Regions from separate parts of the Lactobacillus sp. UMNPBX19 genome, predicted to be linked through region 3. Evidence: predicted binding sites of a transcription regulator. Region 3 holds the regulator's gene; each other region holds the start of a gene.
The links. Region 3 encodes NrdR, which represses ribonucleotide reductase genes. Its sites were predicted from a motif close to ACACNATATATNGTGT; they were not measured.
Positions count from the first base shown of each region.

Region 1: the regulator NrdR is predicted to act here: its motif matches at 2,113-2,128, upstream of pnuC (nicotinamide riboside transporter PnuC).
Region 2: the regulator NrdR is predicted to act here: its motif matches at 2,371-2,386, upstream of CP370_RS05425 (deoxynucleoside kinase).

Region 1 covers NZ_PCYR01000013.1:16,011-20,303, reverse strand. Annotated here, with positions in the region: gene pepT (peptidase T) at 1-642, opposite strand, end outside; gene CP370_RS05225 (PAS domain-containing protein) at 706-1,242, opposite strand; gene pnuC (nicotinamide riboside transporter PnuC) at 1,312-2,082, opposite strand; gene CP370_RS05215 (LPXTG cell wall anchor domain-containing protein) at 2,375-2,539, shown strand; gene mscL (large-conductance mechanosensitive channel protein MscL) at 2,648-3,022, shown strand; gene CP370_RS05205 (PAS domain-containing protein) at 3,141-3,875, opposite strand; gene CP370_RS05200 (L-cystine transporter) at 4,286-4,293, shown strand, end outside.
Region 2 covers NZ_PCYR01000014.1:7,255-11,547, reverse strand. Annotated here, with positions in the region: partial or broken gene CP370_RS05440 (sulfite exporter TauE/SafE family protein) at 1-391, shown strand, start outside; gene CP370_RS05435 (aldo/keto reductase) at 488-1,327, opposite strand; gene nagB (glucosamine-6-phosphate deaminase) at 1,454-2,173, shown strand; gene CP370_RS05425 (deoxynucleoside kinase) at 2,394-3,044, shown strand; gene CP370_RS05420 (deoxynucleoside kinase) at 3,066-3,740, shown strand; gene CP370_RS05415 (alpha-hydroxy-acid oxidizing protein) at 3,797-4,293, opposite strand, start outside.
Region 3 covers NZ_PCYR01000016.1:5,459-9,751, forward strand. Annotated here, with positions in the region: gene dnaI (primosomal protein DnaI) at 1-473, opposite strand, end outside; gene CP370_RS05875 (DnaD domain protein) at 488-1,828, opposite strand; gene nrdR (transcriptional regulator NrdR) at 1,836-2,300, opposite strand; gene coaE (dephospho-CoA kinase) at 2,305-2,901, opposite strand; gene mutM (DNA-formamidopyrimidine glycosylase) at 2,898-3,728, opposite strand; gene polA (DNA polymerase I) at 3,748-4,293, opposite strand, start outside.

The sequences.
Region 1 (4,293 bases), on a different contig from region 3:
ATTGAAGGTCTCAAAGGCAATATCTCCTGGATCACCATTATCTAATGTATAAGCAAATTCCACAGGAAAACGTTCCACATTAAAACGAGCAGCACCTTTACCAATTTCTTCATCTGGACCAAAAGCAACCCAAATATCTCCATGTTCAAGATCAGGATTTTCTTTTAAAGATTTAAGCATTCCTAGTAATCCAGCAATTCCCGCCTTATCATCTGCACCAAGTAATGTAGTGCCATCAGCGGTAATCAAAGTTTCACCTAAATGTTTTTTTAAACTAGGAAATTCACTTGTGGATAAGACACGTCCTTCTTTTAAAAAAATATCCTTTCCATCATAGTTTTGATGTATTAATGGCTTAATATTTTCTGCATTAAAATCAGCCGTATCTACATGTGCTACAAAACCAATTGGAGTTACTTCTTTCTTAGTTGTCTTTTTTAGTTTTCCTACTAAATATGAATCTTCTTCTGAAAAAGAAATCTCTTCCAAGCCTAATTTTTCTAATTCTTTCTCAATAATTTTCAACAAGTCAACTTGTCCCACAGTTGTCGGTACAGTTGTACTTTGTTCGTCTGATCGGGTATTTACTTTACAGTATTCTATAAATTTATCTTGAATATATTTTTGATCGATTTCAGGCATTTTTACTATCCCCCAAACTATTTTTAATTATATTTTAAGAAAAAATATTTTTCTGTCAATTAACTATAGTTCCGAGGCTCCACTCTCTGCATCAATTTTCTGATTTTTACGATAAATGTCCCCTTTAGGATTATTGGGATCATCAACCAATTTTTGTCCGGTTTCTTTTAAGTAGTATTCCACAAGTGGATAAATATCTTGAACCGTTTCATTAATTCCAGCAAACTGATGGTCTTTATCAAAAATAGCCCGATATGTGTCTACCATAAATCGTTTTTGAGTATTAGTTTGATCCACAAAGTGCAATTCTTTTTCTTCCCCCGTGCTTAACTTGTGGAATATTTCTGTTAATTGCTTCTTTTCGTTCTCGGTTTGACCAAGAGCCGTAATATTTTCTCCAAGTTCTGGCGGATTGTAATTCATCCCTGGCAATTGTTTATAATATGTAAATTCTCCAGTCTTATTAAAACTGAGCAAGCTGCTGGGAAACGAAGAAAGATAATTATCGAGGTCTTTTACTTTCATTAGTCCCGCGTTTAACCTTACATAGTCATTACCTTGTGCAGCATTTCTATAATTTTCAGTCCAATTTTCATTCATATCTGATACCTCACAAATAAAAAAGCATGTCGAACTCGACATGCTAATTTTAACTTATTTTGATTATTGTTAGTCTTTAATAGACTTTAATCCTTCACGTTTTCTTCCCATATTGAACCATGGTGAAACAGTAAAGGCTAAAACGTCATTAACAACATAAATTAAGGAGTTAACAGCCATTGCTAAAGTTGCATCTCCCTGTGCATAAGTAATGCCCCAAAGAATTAGTTGAAAAATTCCGCTGGCAGTCCACCAGAAATATTGGTTGTTGTATCGTAAGAAACAAATAATACCAGCAGTTAACGAAATCGCAAAACTAATAGCATCGATCCAAGGACGTGGATCATTAGTAAATTTACCGATCAAGTAGCCAGATACAGCGTAAACAACTAATGTACCAACAATAGCAACAATCCATTCTTTAGTACCAAACTTACGTAAGTGGTTCTTAGTATCATCATTCCAAGATCTAACTGAAATAATAACTGGTAAGTCTAAAGTTAAAATATAGGCAATTTGTTCAAAAATTGAAAGATAATTCTTAGCAGCTAGTCCTGCATAAATGAAACAAGCTGCTGAGATTAATCCTAACCATCCATTAATTGCTTTCGTTGCATTAATAGCTAAAACACATAAAGTCCCAAGCAATGTACCAATGAAAGTAATTACTGTTAAAGTAGTAATCTTGTTTTGAATCAAAATAGCTAATTGGAAGCCAAAAGCAAAGAACCAAAGCATATAATTTTGAACTGGCCAACCGTGTAATTGCTTAAAAAGCCAAACGAAGTAGTTATCCTTTCTTTCTTTACGATCTTCCTGTAATGATGTGGAATTGTCCATGTATTAACTCCTCTTTCTTTATATTAGGTCACACAATATATTGTGCCTTATCCGCATTTTTATCAAAAAAGCATCTGTATCTAGTATAGTAGTTAATAAATTTAAAACAAGAGTTTACAATTTTCGTTAAATATGCGGGTAGGTGTCATTTAAAATTTGGATAGCGCTTTCTTCATCTTGATGATTATCTTCAACTAACTTTTTATATATTTTTTTGTCTTTATGATTCAATAAGCCACGTATTTTTTATTTTTATGTTTACTTTTTCAGTCGTTTTTTACCTTATTCTAAAGTGAGCCGTCAAAACACTAAGAATGTATCAGTTCAAAAGAAAAAGATTTTACCTCAAACTGGTACAAAAACAACGGATATAAGTATTCTCGGTTTAGCCTTTGCTACTGCAGCCTCTCTACTTGGACTTATTAGCGATAAAGTTAACAGAAAAAAGCATAATTAATTATCTTAAAAAACGTTAGATTGCTTTCTAACATTTTTTCTAGCGTTACCATTTCTACTTTTGATATAATTTTTAATTAATAAGTATTTTTTTGAAAGGAGATCAACCATGGTTAAAGAATTCAAAGAATTTATTTCTCGGGGTAACATGATGGATTTAGCTGTCGGGGTTATTATCGGGGCTGCTTTTACAGCAATTGTAAATTCTTTAGTCAAAAATTTAATTAATCCTCTAATTGGATTATTTATTGGAAAAATTGACCTTTCCAACTTAAAATTCACTATTGGTGAAGCTACATTTAAATACGGTAGCTTCTTAAATGCTGTTATTAACTTCTTAATTATTGCTCTAGTTGTCTTCTTCTTAATTAAGTTAGTTAACAAAATTACACCTAAAAAAGAAGTTGAAGAAGATCCTGCACCAACTAACGAAGAAATATATCTTCGCCAAATTCGTGACTTATTGCAAGAAAAGAATAAGTAGAATAATAATATTTTTATATAATTCAATTTCTCTATATTGATCAAAACAAAAATACCGCTAAATCAAGGTTCACTACTACCAAGATTTAACGGCATTTTTATTTTTAACTTCTATTCAATTAATACTCTGAAGCACCGGAACTTGTATCAGTTTCTTCTTGCTTCTTTTCCACATGCTCTTCATGCTTAGATGCACCAGTTGCAGTATCAACTTCATCTCTCTTATAAGTTGCACCCGTTGTAGCATCCGGATCATCTACTAGCTTTTGACCAGTAGTTTCACAGAAGTACTTCACAAATGGATAAATATCTTGTACCCATTCATAAGTTCCCACGTAATTTCCTTCGTCATCTTCAATTCGCTTGTAGTCATGGAGAATCAACTTATGGCGATTGCCATTAGGCACGGGCATCTTCACTTCATCATGGCCATCTATCTTGTTTCTTAAAGCATAAATAACTTTCTTGGCTTCAGGAATAACATTACGAATATCTGGATGAACAGCGCCCATTGTATCACCAACTTGATCTGGCGTACGTTTAGCGAGCATTTTCTTATTTGGATCAGTTGGTCTGTTATACCACAAGAATTGATTATTATCATCTACATAAGTTAATTCACCAAATGCACGACGAAGCATCCAATTAATTTGGTTAACAGTAAGAAGACCTGCATCAAGCTTTACATAATCATCGCCTTCAGCTGCATGTACTTTTTTAGCAGCTTTATTTAACCAATCTGGATCATTTTTATCTACACCTTCGACTGTGTAGCGTGATTTACCAGTAGCATCAAAATCCTCTTTAATATAATCTTCTTCTTTTAAGTCTTGTAACCATTTAGGTTCTGCCATTTTATTTCACCTCATAAATCTACGTCTCTTCAACTTGATTATACCCACTAACGAAAGGGCTTGCAATGTTTATATGCAGTATTTTATATATAAAGTTGGCATAATATATATTTATGGAATATAAATTATTTTTAAAATTAGATGTTGACTAAAAGTAAGTTATACGATAATATAACTTGTGAAAAGTAAGAAAGGAGCTAATGATTATGTTTAATGTACGTCAAGCAAATTCTTGTTGTTGCAATTGTCAAAAAAATTTGGCAATTATTTGGCGTACAGTCATTAGTTCATTCAAGAATTTCTCTAGTTAGAAACTAGCTTTTCAAAGTTATAACTATGATTTTTCTCAAGAGCTGTTGACATTAGGCCAATGGCTCTTTTTTGTTTGCTTAGAATTGGAGTTGAATAAAGTGCAAAC
Region 2 (4,293 bases), on a different contig from region 3:
TCATCTGGAAAAAGATGGTAATAACCGGCTTCTTCAGATTATATCTTTACTTTGCCTAGTGATTACTGGTATCTATGCGGGATATTTTGGAGCAGCAAGTGGCGTTTTAATGCTCGTTATCTTGAACGCCATTAGTGATGACGATTTTTTAACAGTTAATGCTATGAAAAATATAATTGGGGCTCTTTCAAACTTAGTTGCCCTAATCATCTATATGTTTATTGCAAAAATTTATTGGGATTCCGCCATTCCATTGGCTATTGGTGCCTTAATTGGGAGTTATTTCGGTCCTCGCATCATGCGTCATATTCCCGTTAAAGTTATTCGCTTTGGAATTGCCGTTTTAGCTCTTATCCAAGCAGCTTACTTTGCTTATACTGCATATAGATAAAACAGTTCTAACTCATTTGTAATACGTAAAAAGCTCTACCTTTACGCAGGTAGAGCTTTTTCAGTTACTTTTAAATAATTTTCTTTCATTTCACCCTTATATCATCGCAAGTGGCTTTTTTTCAGTCGGCTGCGGAAAGTCATTATCAATTAGTTTTATTTCATCGGGAGTCAATTTAATATTCTTAGCAGCAATATTTTCTTTCATGTGTTTAACATTGCCTGCTTTTGGAATAGATAAAATATTTCCATTTCTCAAAGTCCAAGCGAGCATCACTTGATGGGGCGTTACATGGTGAGCGCGAGCAACAATCTTAAGATTATTAGTAATTCTGATTGAATCACCCTTACCTGAATTAAATGGAGAATATCCGATAAAGCCAACGCCGTTCTTTTCTTGCCAAGGTAAGACGTCGTACTCTACCCCTCGCTCAGAGAGATTATATAGATCTTCATTAGCAAAACAGTCTTTTCCGCCAGGAACGCTAAATAGTTCTTCTAAATCAGCCACATCAAAATTTGACACACCCCAATGACGAATTAGTCCTTCTTTTTGTAATTCTTTAAGTCCCCGAACCGTTTCAGATAAACGCTTGTCTCCCCGCCAGTGGAGTAAATATAAATCTAAATAATCAGTTCCTAATCTTTTTAAGCTTTTTTCTAAGCTTTGCCGCTCTAATTCTGGAGAAGCATGATATGGATAAAATTTCGAAATTAAAAAGATTTTTCTTCGGTCATATCCTCTAATTGCCTCGCCAATTAGCTTTTCACTTTTTCCTTCACCATACATTTCCGCAGTATCTATTACTTTAATTCCATGATCTAAGCCATAGCGAAGGGCAGCAAGTTCATCTTTTTTCTTTGAAGCGTATTCGCCGATTCCCCAAGTTCCCATACCTAAACCTGATAAATTACTTTCCTGAAAACTCTTCTCCATCTCTTCTCACCTCACCTAAATTTTACCGCAGAAAAAAATAAAATTAAAAATGTTAGCGGTTTAATTTGACTAGACCAATTTTATATTTTATAATGGACTAGACCAATGAATGAGGAGGTATATATTATGAAAATCATCGTAACTAAAGATAATATTGAAGGCGGCACTAAGGCATTTGAAATTATTAAAAAGGGAATGGAAGATGGCGATAAAGTTTTAGGCTTAGCAACTGGTTCTTCCCCAATCCCAATGTATGACGATATGTGTGACAGTAACCTAGACTTCTCTGATATGACTAGTATCAACTTAGATGAATACTATGGCTTAAATCCAGATAATGATCAAAGTTATCACTACTTCATGCAAAAGCACTTATTTGATAAGAAGCCATTTAAGCATTCTTATATTCCAAATGGAATGGCCAAGGATATCGATGAAGAAGTTGATCGTTATAACGACATTATTGCTGCTAATCCTATTGATATCCAAATCCTCGGTATCGGTAGAAATGGCCATATCGCTTTTAACGAACCAGGCACTCCATTTGGCAGTTTAACTCATAAAGTTCAATTAACTGAGAGTACTATTAAAGCTAATTCACGTTTCTTTGATAACGAAGATGAAGTTCCTCGTCAAGCCATTTGTATGGGAATTAAATCCATTATGCAAAGTAAGAAGATTGTTTTACTTGCATTTGGCGAATCAAAACAAGATGCAGTTAAAGCCTTAGTTGAAGGCCCTGTTACTGAAGAAGTGCCAGCATCTATCTTACAAGATCACCCAGATGTAACAGTTATTTGTGATGAAGTTGCTGCCGCAAAACTTGATCCAAAATATAGAAACTAATCCTCATTAGTCAGACCGTTTACTTGAACGAATTAATCTTTTTAGATTAGTTCGTTTTTTATTTGATTGAATGAAATTAGTAGCATTCTTTTCTCCTTAATCTATATTTTTTCAGATCTACTCTTGACTTTTTCACCTAATTCTTTTTTTAAAAATAGCTTGCCTACCTACCAGATATTGAATTACACTATTAAAGCAAACTATATATTGTAGAAAGAACGTGATGACAGTTATTGTATTGAGCGGGCCCATTGGAGCCGGAAAATCCAGTTTAACCAGTCTTCTTGCCGAACATTTAGGCACTCAAGCCTTTTATGAGGGTGTAGATAACAATCCAATTTTGCCACTTTATTATAAAGATATGGCTCACTATACTTTTCTTTTAAACACTTATCTTTTAAACCATCGTTTGGCTCAAATTAACCAAGCTATTCGCGATCATAACAGCGTGTCCGATCGTTCCATTTATGAAGATGCCCTATTTTTCAAAATGAATGTTGACAGTGGTATTGCTGATCCTACGGAATTCAAGATTTATGATAGTTTACTTGAGAATATGATGGAGCAAGCACCTGGTAATCCAAGTAAAAAACCAGATCTTTTAATTTACATTCATGTTTCTCTTGATACTATGCTTCACCGAATTCAAAAACGTGGTCGTAAGTTTGAACAATTGTCAACCGATCCAAGTTTAAAAGATTACTATGCTCGCCTTTTATCATATTATGAGCCTTGGTACGAAAAATATAATGCATCCCCTAAGATGATGATTGATGGTGATAAATACGACTTTGTTGCCAATGAAGATGCACGAAAGAAAGTTATCAGCACAATCGATCAGAAACTTATTGATATAGGTAATTTGAACTAGTTAACGAATAGAAGGAACGTGATGACAGTTATTGTATTAAGCGGGCCCATTGGAGCCGGAAAATCCAGTCTAACAGGTATCTTATCTAAATATTTGGGTACTAATCCCTTTTATGAAAGTGTAGATGACAATCCTGTTTTGCCATTATTCTATGAAAACCCTAAAAAATATGCCTTTTTACTGCAAGTTTATTTCTTAAATACTCGTTTTCAAAGTATTAAGTCAGCCTTAACTGATGATAATAATGTACTTGACCGTTCTATCTACGAGGATGCTCTTTTCTTCCAAATGAATGCAGATATTGGGCGTGCTACTCCAGAAGAAGTCGACACTTACTATGAGCTCTTGCACAATATGATGAGTGAACTAGATCGGATGCCTAAGAAGAATCCTGATCTCCTTGTTCATATCGATGTCTCATACGATACAATGCTCAAGAGAATTCAAAAACGCGGTCGTAACTATGAACAATTAAGTTACGATCCAACTCTAGAAGATTACTACAAGCGTCTACTTCGTTATTACAAACCTTGGTATGAGAAGTATGACTATTCACCAAAAATGACTATTGACGGTGATAAACTTGATTTCATGGCAAGTGAAGAAGATCGTCAAGAAGTCCTAAATCAAATTGTGGCTAAGCTCAAAGAAATGGGTAAACTTGAAGACGACTGGAAACCTAATTTAGTTAAATAAAGCAAAACTGCGATCTATACTGGACCGCAGTTTTTTCATATATTCACATCATTAAACTAATGTCTTGAAGCGCCGCTTACTGCATCTGCCGCTTCACCTGTTAATTGATTTTCTTTAGTAACAGGATATGGCTTCATCACACTCTTACTCGTTGAAGAAATTCCCCAATCAGCAGTGTAATCAACATGATCAATTTTTGCATGTTTAATATCTTCAATTGTCTTACAACCAGTTAATTGCATATCAATTAACAATTCCTTATTTAATTGCTCAATAACTGATTGAACACCTTGTGCACCACCAAGTGCTAAGCCATATAAGAATGGACGGCCAATACCGACTAAGTCTGCACCTAATGCTAATGCCTTAAAGACATGTGATCCGCGACGAACGCCACCATCAAGAATAATTGGAACGGGGTGATCACAACTCTTCACAGCCTTTGCGATTTCAGGCAAAACATCAATTGTAGCAGGAGCACCATCAACTTCACGGCCTCCGTGGTTAGAAACTACGATTCCGTCTGCACCTGCACCAATTGCAAGCATAGCAT
Region 3 (4,293 bases):
CCAGTTAGATACAGTCCCTTTATATGCTTATTTTTTTTAAATTCAGCTAAAAACATTGCTACTTCATTCAAGGCATTCTCACGTTCAGGAGTTGCATCAACATTTGCTAATTCAACATGACGAAGCTTAGCAGGTAGATCAATCAGTTCAATTCTATTTTCTGCGCGCTTTTTAGCTTCTGAATTCAGTCTTGCTTCAGTAGGGACATAGGTAATATCAATTACTTTTCCATTAAGAAAAAGTTTAGGTGTATATCCCTCCATCACTGGATTAGGTGACTCAATTTGTTCAACATAGTTGAAAATTGTAGGAAGGGATGCCTGGACAATTTCTTTGTTCAATCTTTCTTTATTCTGTGCGAGAAAGTCTTGAACTTTTGGATGCTTTATTGCTGTTTTAGCAATTTTTTTGCTATCTTCACCTAATTTGCGTTTCTTTATAATTCGTGTAATTACTTCAGAAATATCTTCCACCAGTACAACACTTCCTATTCATTTTTACCAAATTCTCTAAAAATTCGATTTCTTTCTTCCGCAGACATCGATGTTTTTTTAGACTGATTTTTCTTTTCATACTCGGACCAGTCAGTTGTATTGCGGACGGTCTTCTTCTGAGTACGATAAGATGGACGTTTACGCTTATTCTTACGTTCCTTAAGATATGCAATTGCTTCAGTTGGTGTAGTAATTTTCTTTTGAAGCCAATCATTAGCAATTCGATCTGCTAAATTATTAGTTAAGACAGCATCATATTCAAAACAAGTATGAACTATTAGATTAATTAAAGGCGGTGTTAAACCCATCTGATCCTGCAAACGATAAATAACTTTCTTTTCATTAGCAGTTACATAACCACCCTTTTCTTCTTTTAATTCATATAGGTAATCAGTGGGAGTTTTACTATCTACTGCTCGAATCAACTCTGCATCTTCTGTTGACAAGTTCTTAATTGTTTTATCGGCATCTTTAGGCTTTTGCTGCAACTGTTTTCTAACCATTTCCTTATTTCGATTAAGGCCAAAGTTTTCGTTAACAGCATTTTGAATTGCATACATATTTAATTTATCTGTACCTGCCGACATAGTAATTAGAGAAGTTTCCACAAATTCCTGTTCCGTTAAGTGATAAAAATCAATAATTTGTTTAATTTCTACCTGATGCTTTAAAACTTCTTCTTTGTCAATATGATAGCTTGCAAATAAGTCGACTAAAAAGCTCCAATCAATCTTTACAGGCTCATTTCCTAGCTTTATTTCACTCTTATTATCTTTAGGAACTTCAACTGCTGCTTCTTTAACTTCCATCGGAGCATCAATTGCACTCTCAGCACTTAGATGAAATACGTCAAAAAATCCACTAGTAACCTCTTTAGCATCCTTTAATCCAATAAAAGTGCGCGGTGTAAATTTTTCTACTAAGCGATTAAAAGTTACATTTCCAACCCGTTCAAGTAACAAACTAGATAACAAAAATGTATGAAAAAATTCACCAGCTGAGGGAACCTTTTCCACTTCAAAAATCAAAGTTTCTCCTAAAACTGGATTTGATCCTATAAAAGTCTTAATCAACCCTGTTGCTTCTAAATGATGTAGGGTGGAAAATAAATCTTCTAATTTTAGATTTGTCTGGTCTTGAAGTTGATACAAAGTTTTATAATCTTTGGCAAACGGAACTTCATCAAACTCTTTTGTCAAAGTTATATATAATCCTACTCCTTGTATTCCTACAAGGGGTTCAAATAGAGTAGTTAAGACCCTTATATTTTCTTCACTAACAGCTACTTGATTAGCCACATAAAAAGGCTGCTTTGGATCAGCACTTTCAAACACTGACTATCTACTCCTTATCATGCTTAGCCATCATATCTTCCATGGCTTCCATAAATCCTGAAACATCTTTAAATTGACGGTAAATACTTGCAAAGCGAATATAAGCTACATCATCTAAGTTTGCTAACTCTTTCATTACTAAGTTACCAATATCTTTTGATGAAATTTCATTAAGGCCCTGCTTACGAATTTCATTTTCTACATGGTCAACTAAAGCATCAAGTTGTTCACTTGAAATTGGTCTCTTTTGTGCGGCCATCATTACCCCATGTAAAATTTTATCGCGATTAAATGCTTCACGGGTTCCGTCATTTTTAACTACTAATAAAGGTGAACGTTCTACTCTTTCAAAAGTTGTAAAACGAAAACCACAATTTTCACATTCTCTACGTCTTCTAATTGCTCTATTTTCATCACTTGGACGAGAATCAATTACTCTTGAAGCATTTTTATGACAGTTTGGACATTCCATTTTTTTACCTGCCTATCTCTTGTAATAAATCAGATAATTTTTTCTCTAAGTCACCTATTGTACCAGTATTAGCCACTACATAGGTAGCCCTTTTTTCTTTTTCACTTAACGGCATTTGATTATTTATTCTAACTATAGCTTCTTTTTTAGTGAAGTCATTTCGTTTCATTAAACGTTCAATCTGTAATTCTGGTGAAATAGAAATAACCAAAACACCGTTACATAAACTTTCAAAGCTAGATTCAAATAATAAGGGCACATCAATTACAACTAAATTTTCTTGATTTGCACGATATTGTGCCATTTGTTGTTTAATTTCTTGGTGGACAAGTGGATGTGTTAATTCATTAAGTTTTTTCAACTTAGCTTTATCGTTAAAAACTATTCCACCTAACTTACGACGATTGATCGTTTGATCATCATTAAGAATATCGGTACCAAAATAATCTACTACTGCTTTATAGCCATTTTGCCCAATTTCCATTATTTTATGAGCAATCAAGTCTGAATCAATAATTGGAATTTTTTTCTTTTTAAAAAATTCATCAGCTGTACTTTTGCCACTAGCAATTCCACCAGTTAAACCTAAAAAATATGTCATTTGTATAGCACCTGACAATGCGGACAGAAAGTAGTTCCGCGTCCATTTACTTTAATTTTCTCTAGAATAGTGCCGCAATTATTACACTCTTCACCCGCATGACCGTAAACTTGGAGCATATTTTGATAACCACCTATATCACCATTAGCATCCAAATAAGTATGTACCGTAGTACCACGCTCTTTAGTTGCAACAGTAATCGTATGATTTATATTGTGATATAAATCTACTATCTTGTCAGCAGGAATTGACTTCGCACTACTTAAGGGATGAATTTTACTCTGCCACAATACTTCATCAACATAAATATTTCCTAAACCACAAACTACTGTTTGATCTAAAAGAGTATTCTTAATATTTTTCTTCTTTCGACTTAGAGCATTAATAAAGTAATCCACACTAAACTCTTCAGTATTTGGTTCAGGGCCAAGGTGCCGAATTCCAGTTGTCTGTTTTTCTGTACCGGTTTCTACTAGATGCATTCTTCCGAATTTACGTACATCATCATAGCGCAGAGCAGTTCCATCAGTAAAAACAAATTCCACATGCTCGTGCTTTCCTTTAGGCTGATCAGGAGTTACTAAATGATATTTTCCTTCCATTCGCAAATGCGAAACCATCGTCAAGCCGTCATTGAATCTAAATAGTAAATACTTGCCATAACGATCAATTTTTAAAATTTTTTTATTCGTTAATTTTTTAACGAATTCATCTGGATCATTAACTATAATCTTTGGATACCAAATAATAATTTTAGCAATTGTTTTTCCTTTAACTAAAGGAATTAGAGTTCTTCTAACTGTCTCTACTTCTGGCATTTCGGGCATCGTATCACCTACTTACTGTTTATTTTGCATCGTACCAATTATGACCCCAATTAGAATCAGCAATTAGTGGAACATCTAATTTGACAGCTGACTGCATAACTTCTGGAACAATTTTCTTAATTGTATCTAACTCATCTTTTGGCACATCAAAAATCAATTCATCGTGTACTTGTAAAACCATTTTAGTCTTTAAATGTAGTTCATCAAGTTTTTTCTGCATATTAATCATGGCAATCTTAATAATATCAGCTGCTGATCCTTGAATTGGAGAATTAATTGCAGTTCTTTCCGCAAAACTTCTGACATTAAAGTTCTTTGAATGAATATCTGGTAAATACCGTCTTCTATGCATAATTGTTTCTGCATAGCCATTCTCACGAGCCTTTTTAATTGCGTCATCCATATAATTTTTAATTTGAGGATATTGTTCAAAGTAATTTTCAATAAACGTCTTAGCCTGCTTACGACTAATACCTAAGTTTTTAGATAAGCCATAGTCTGAAATACCATAAACGATACCAAAATTAACAGCTTTAGCATGTCTACGCATTAATGGCGTTACTTC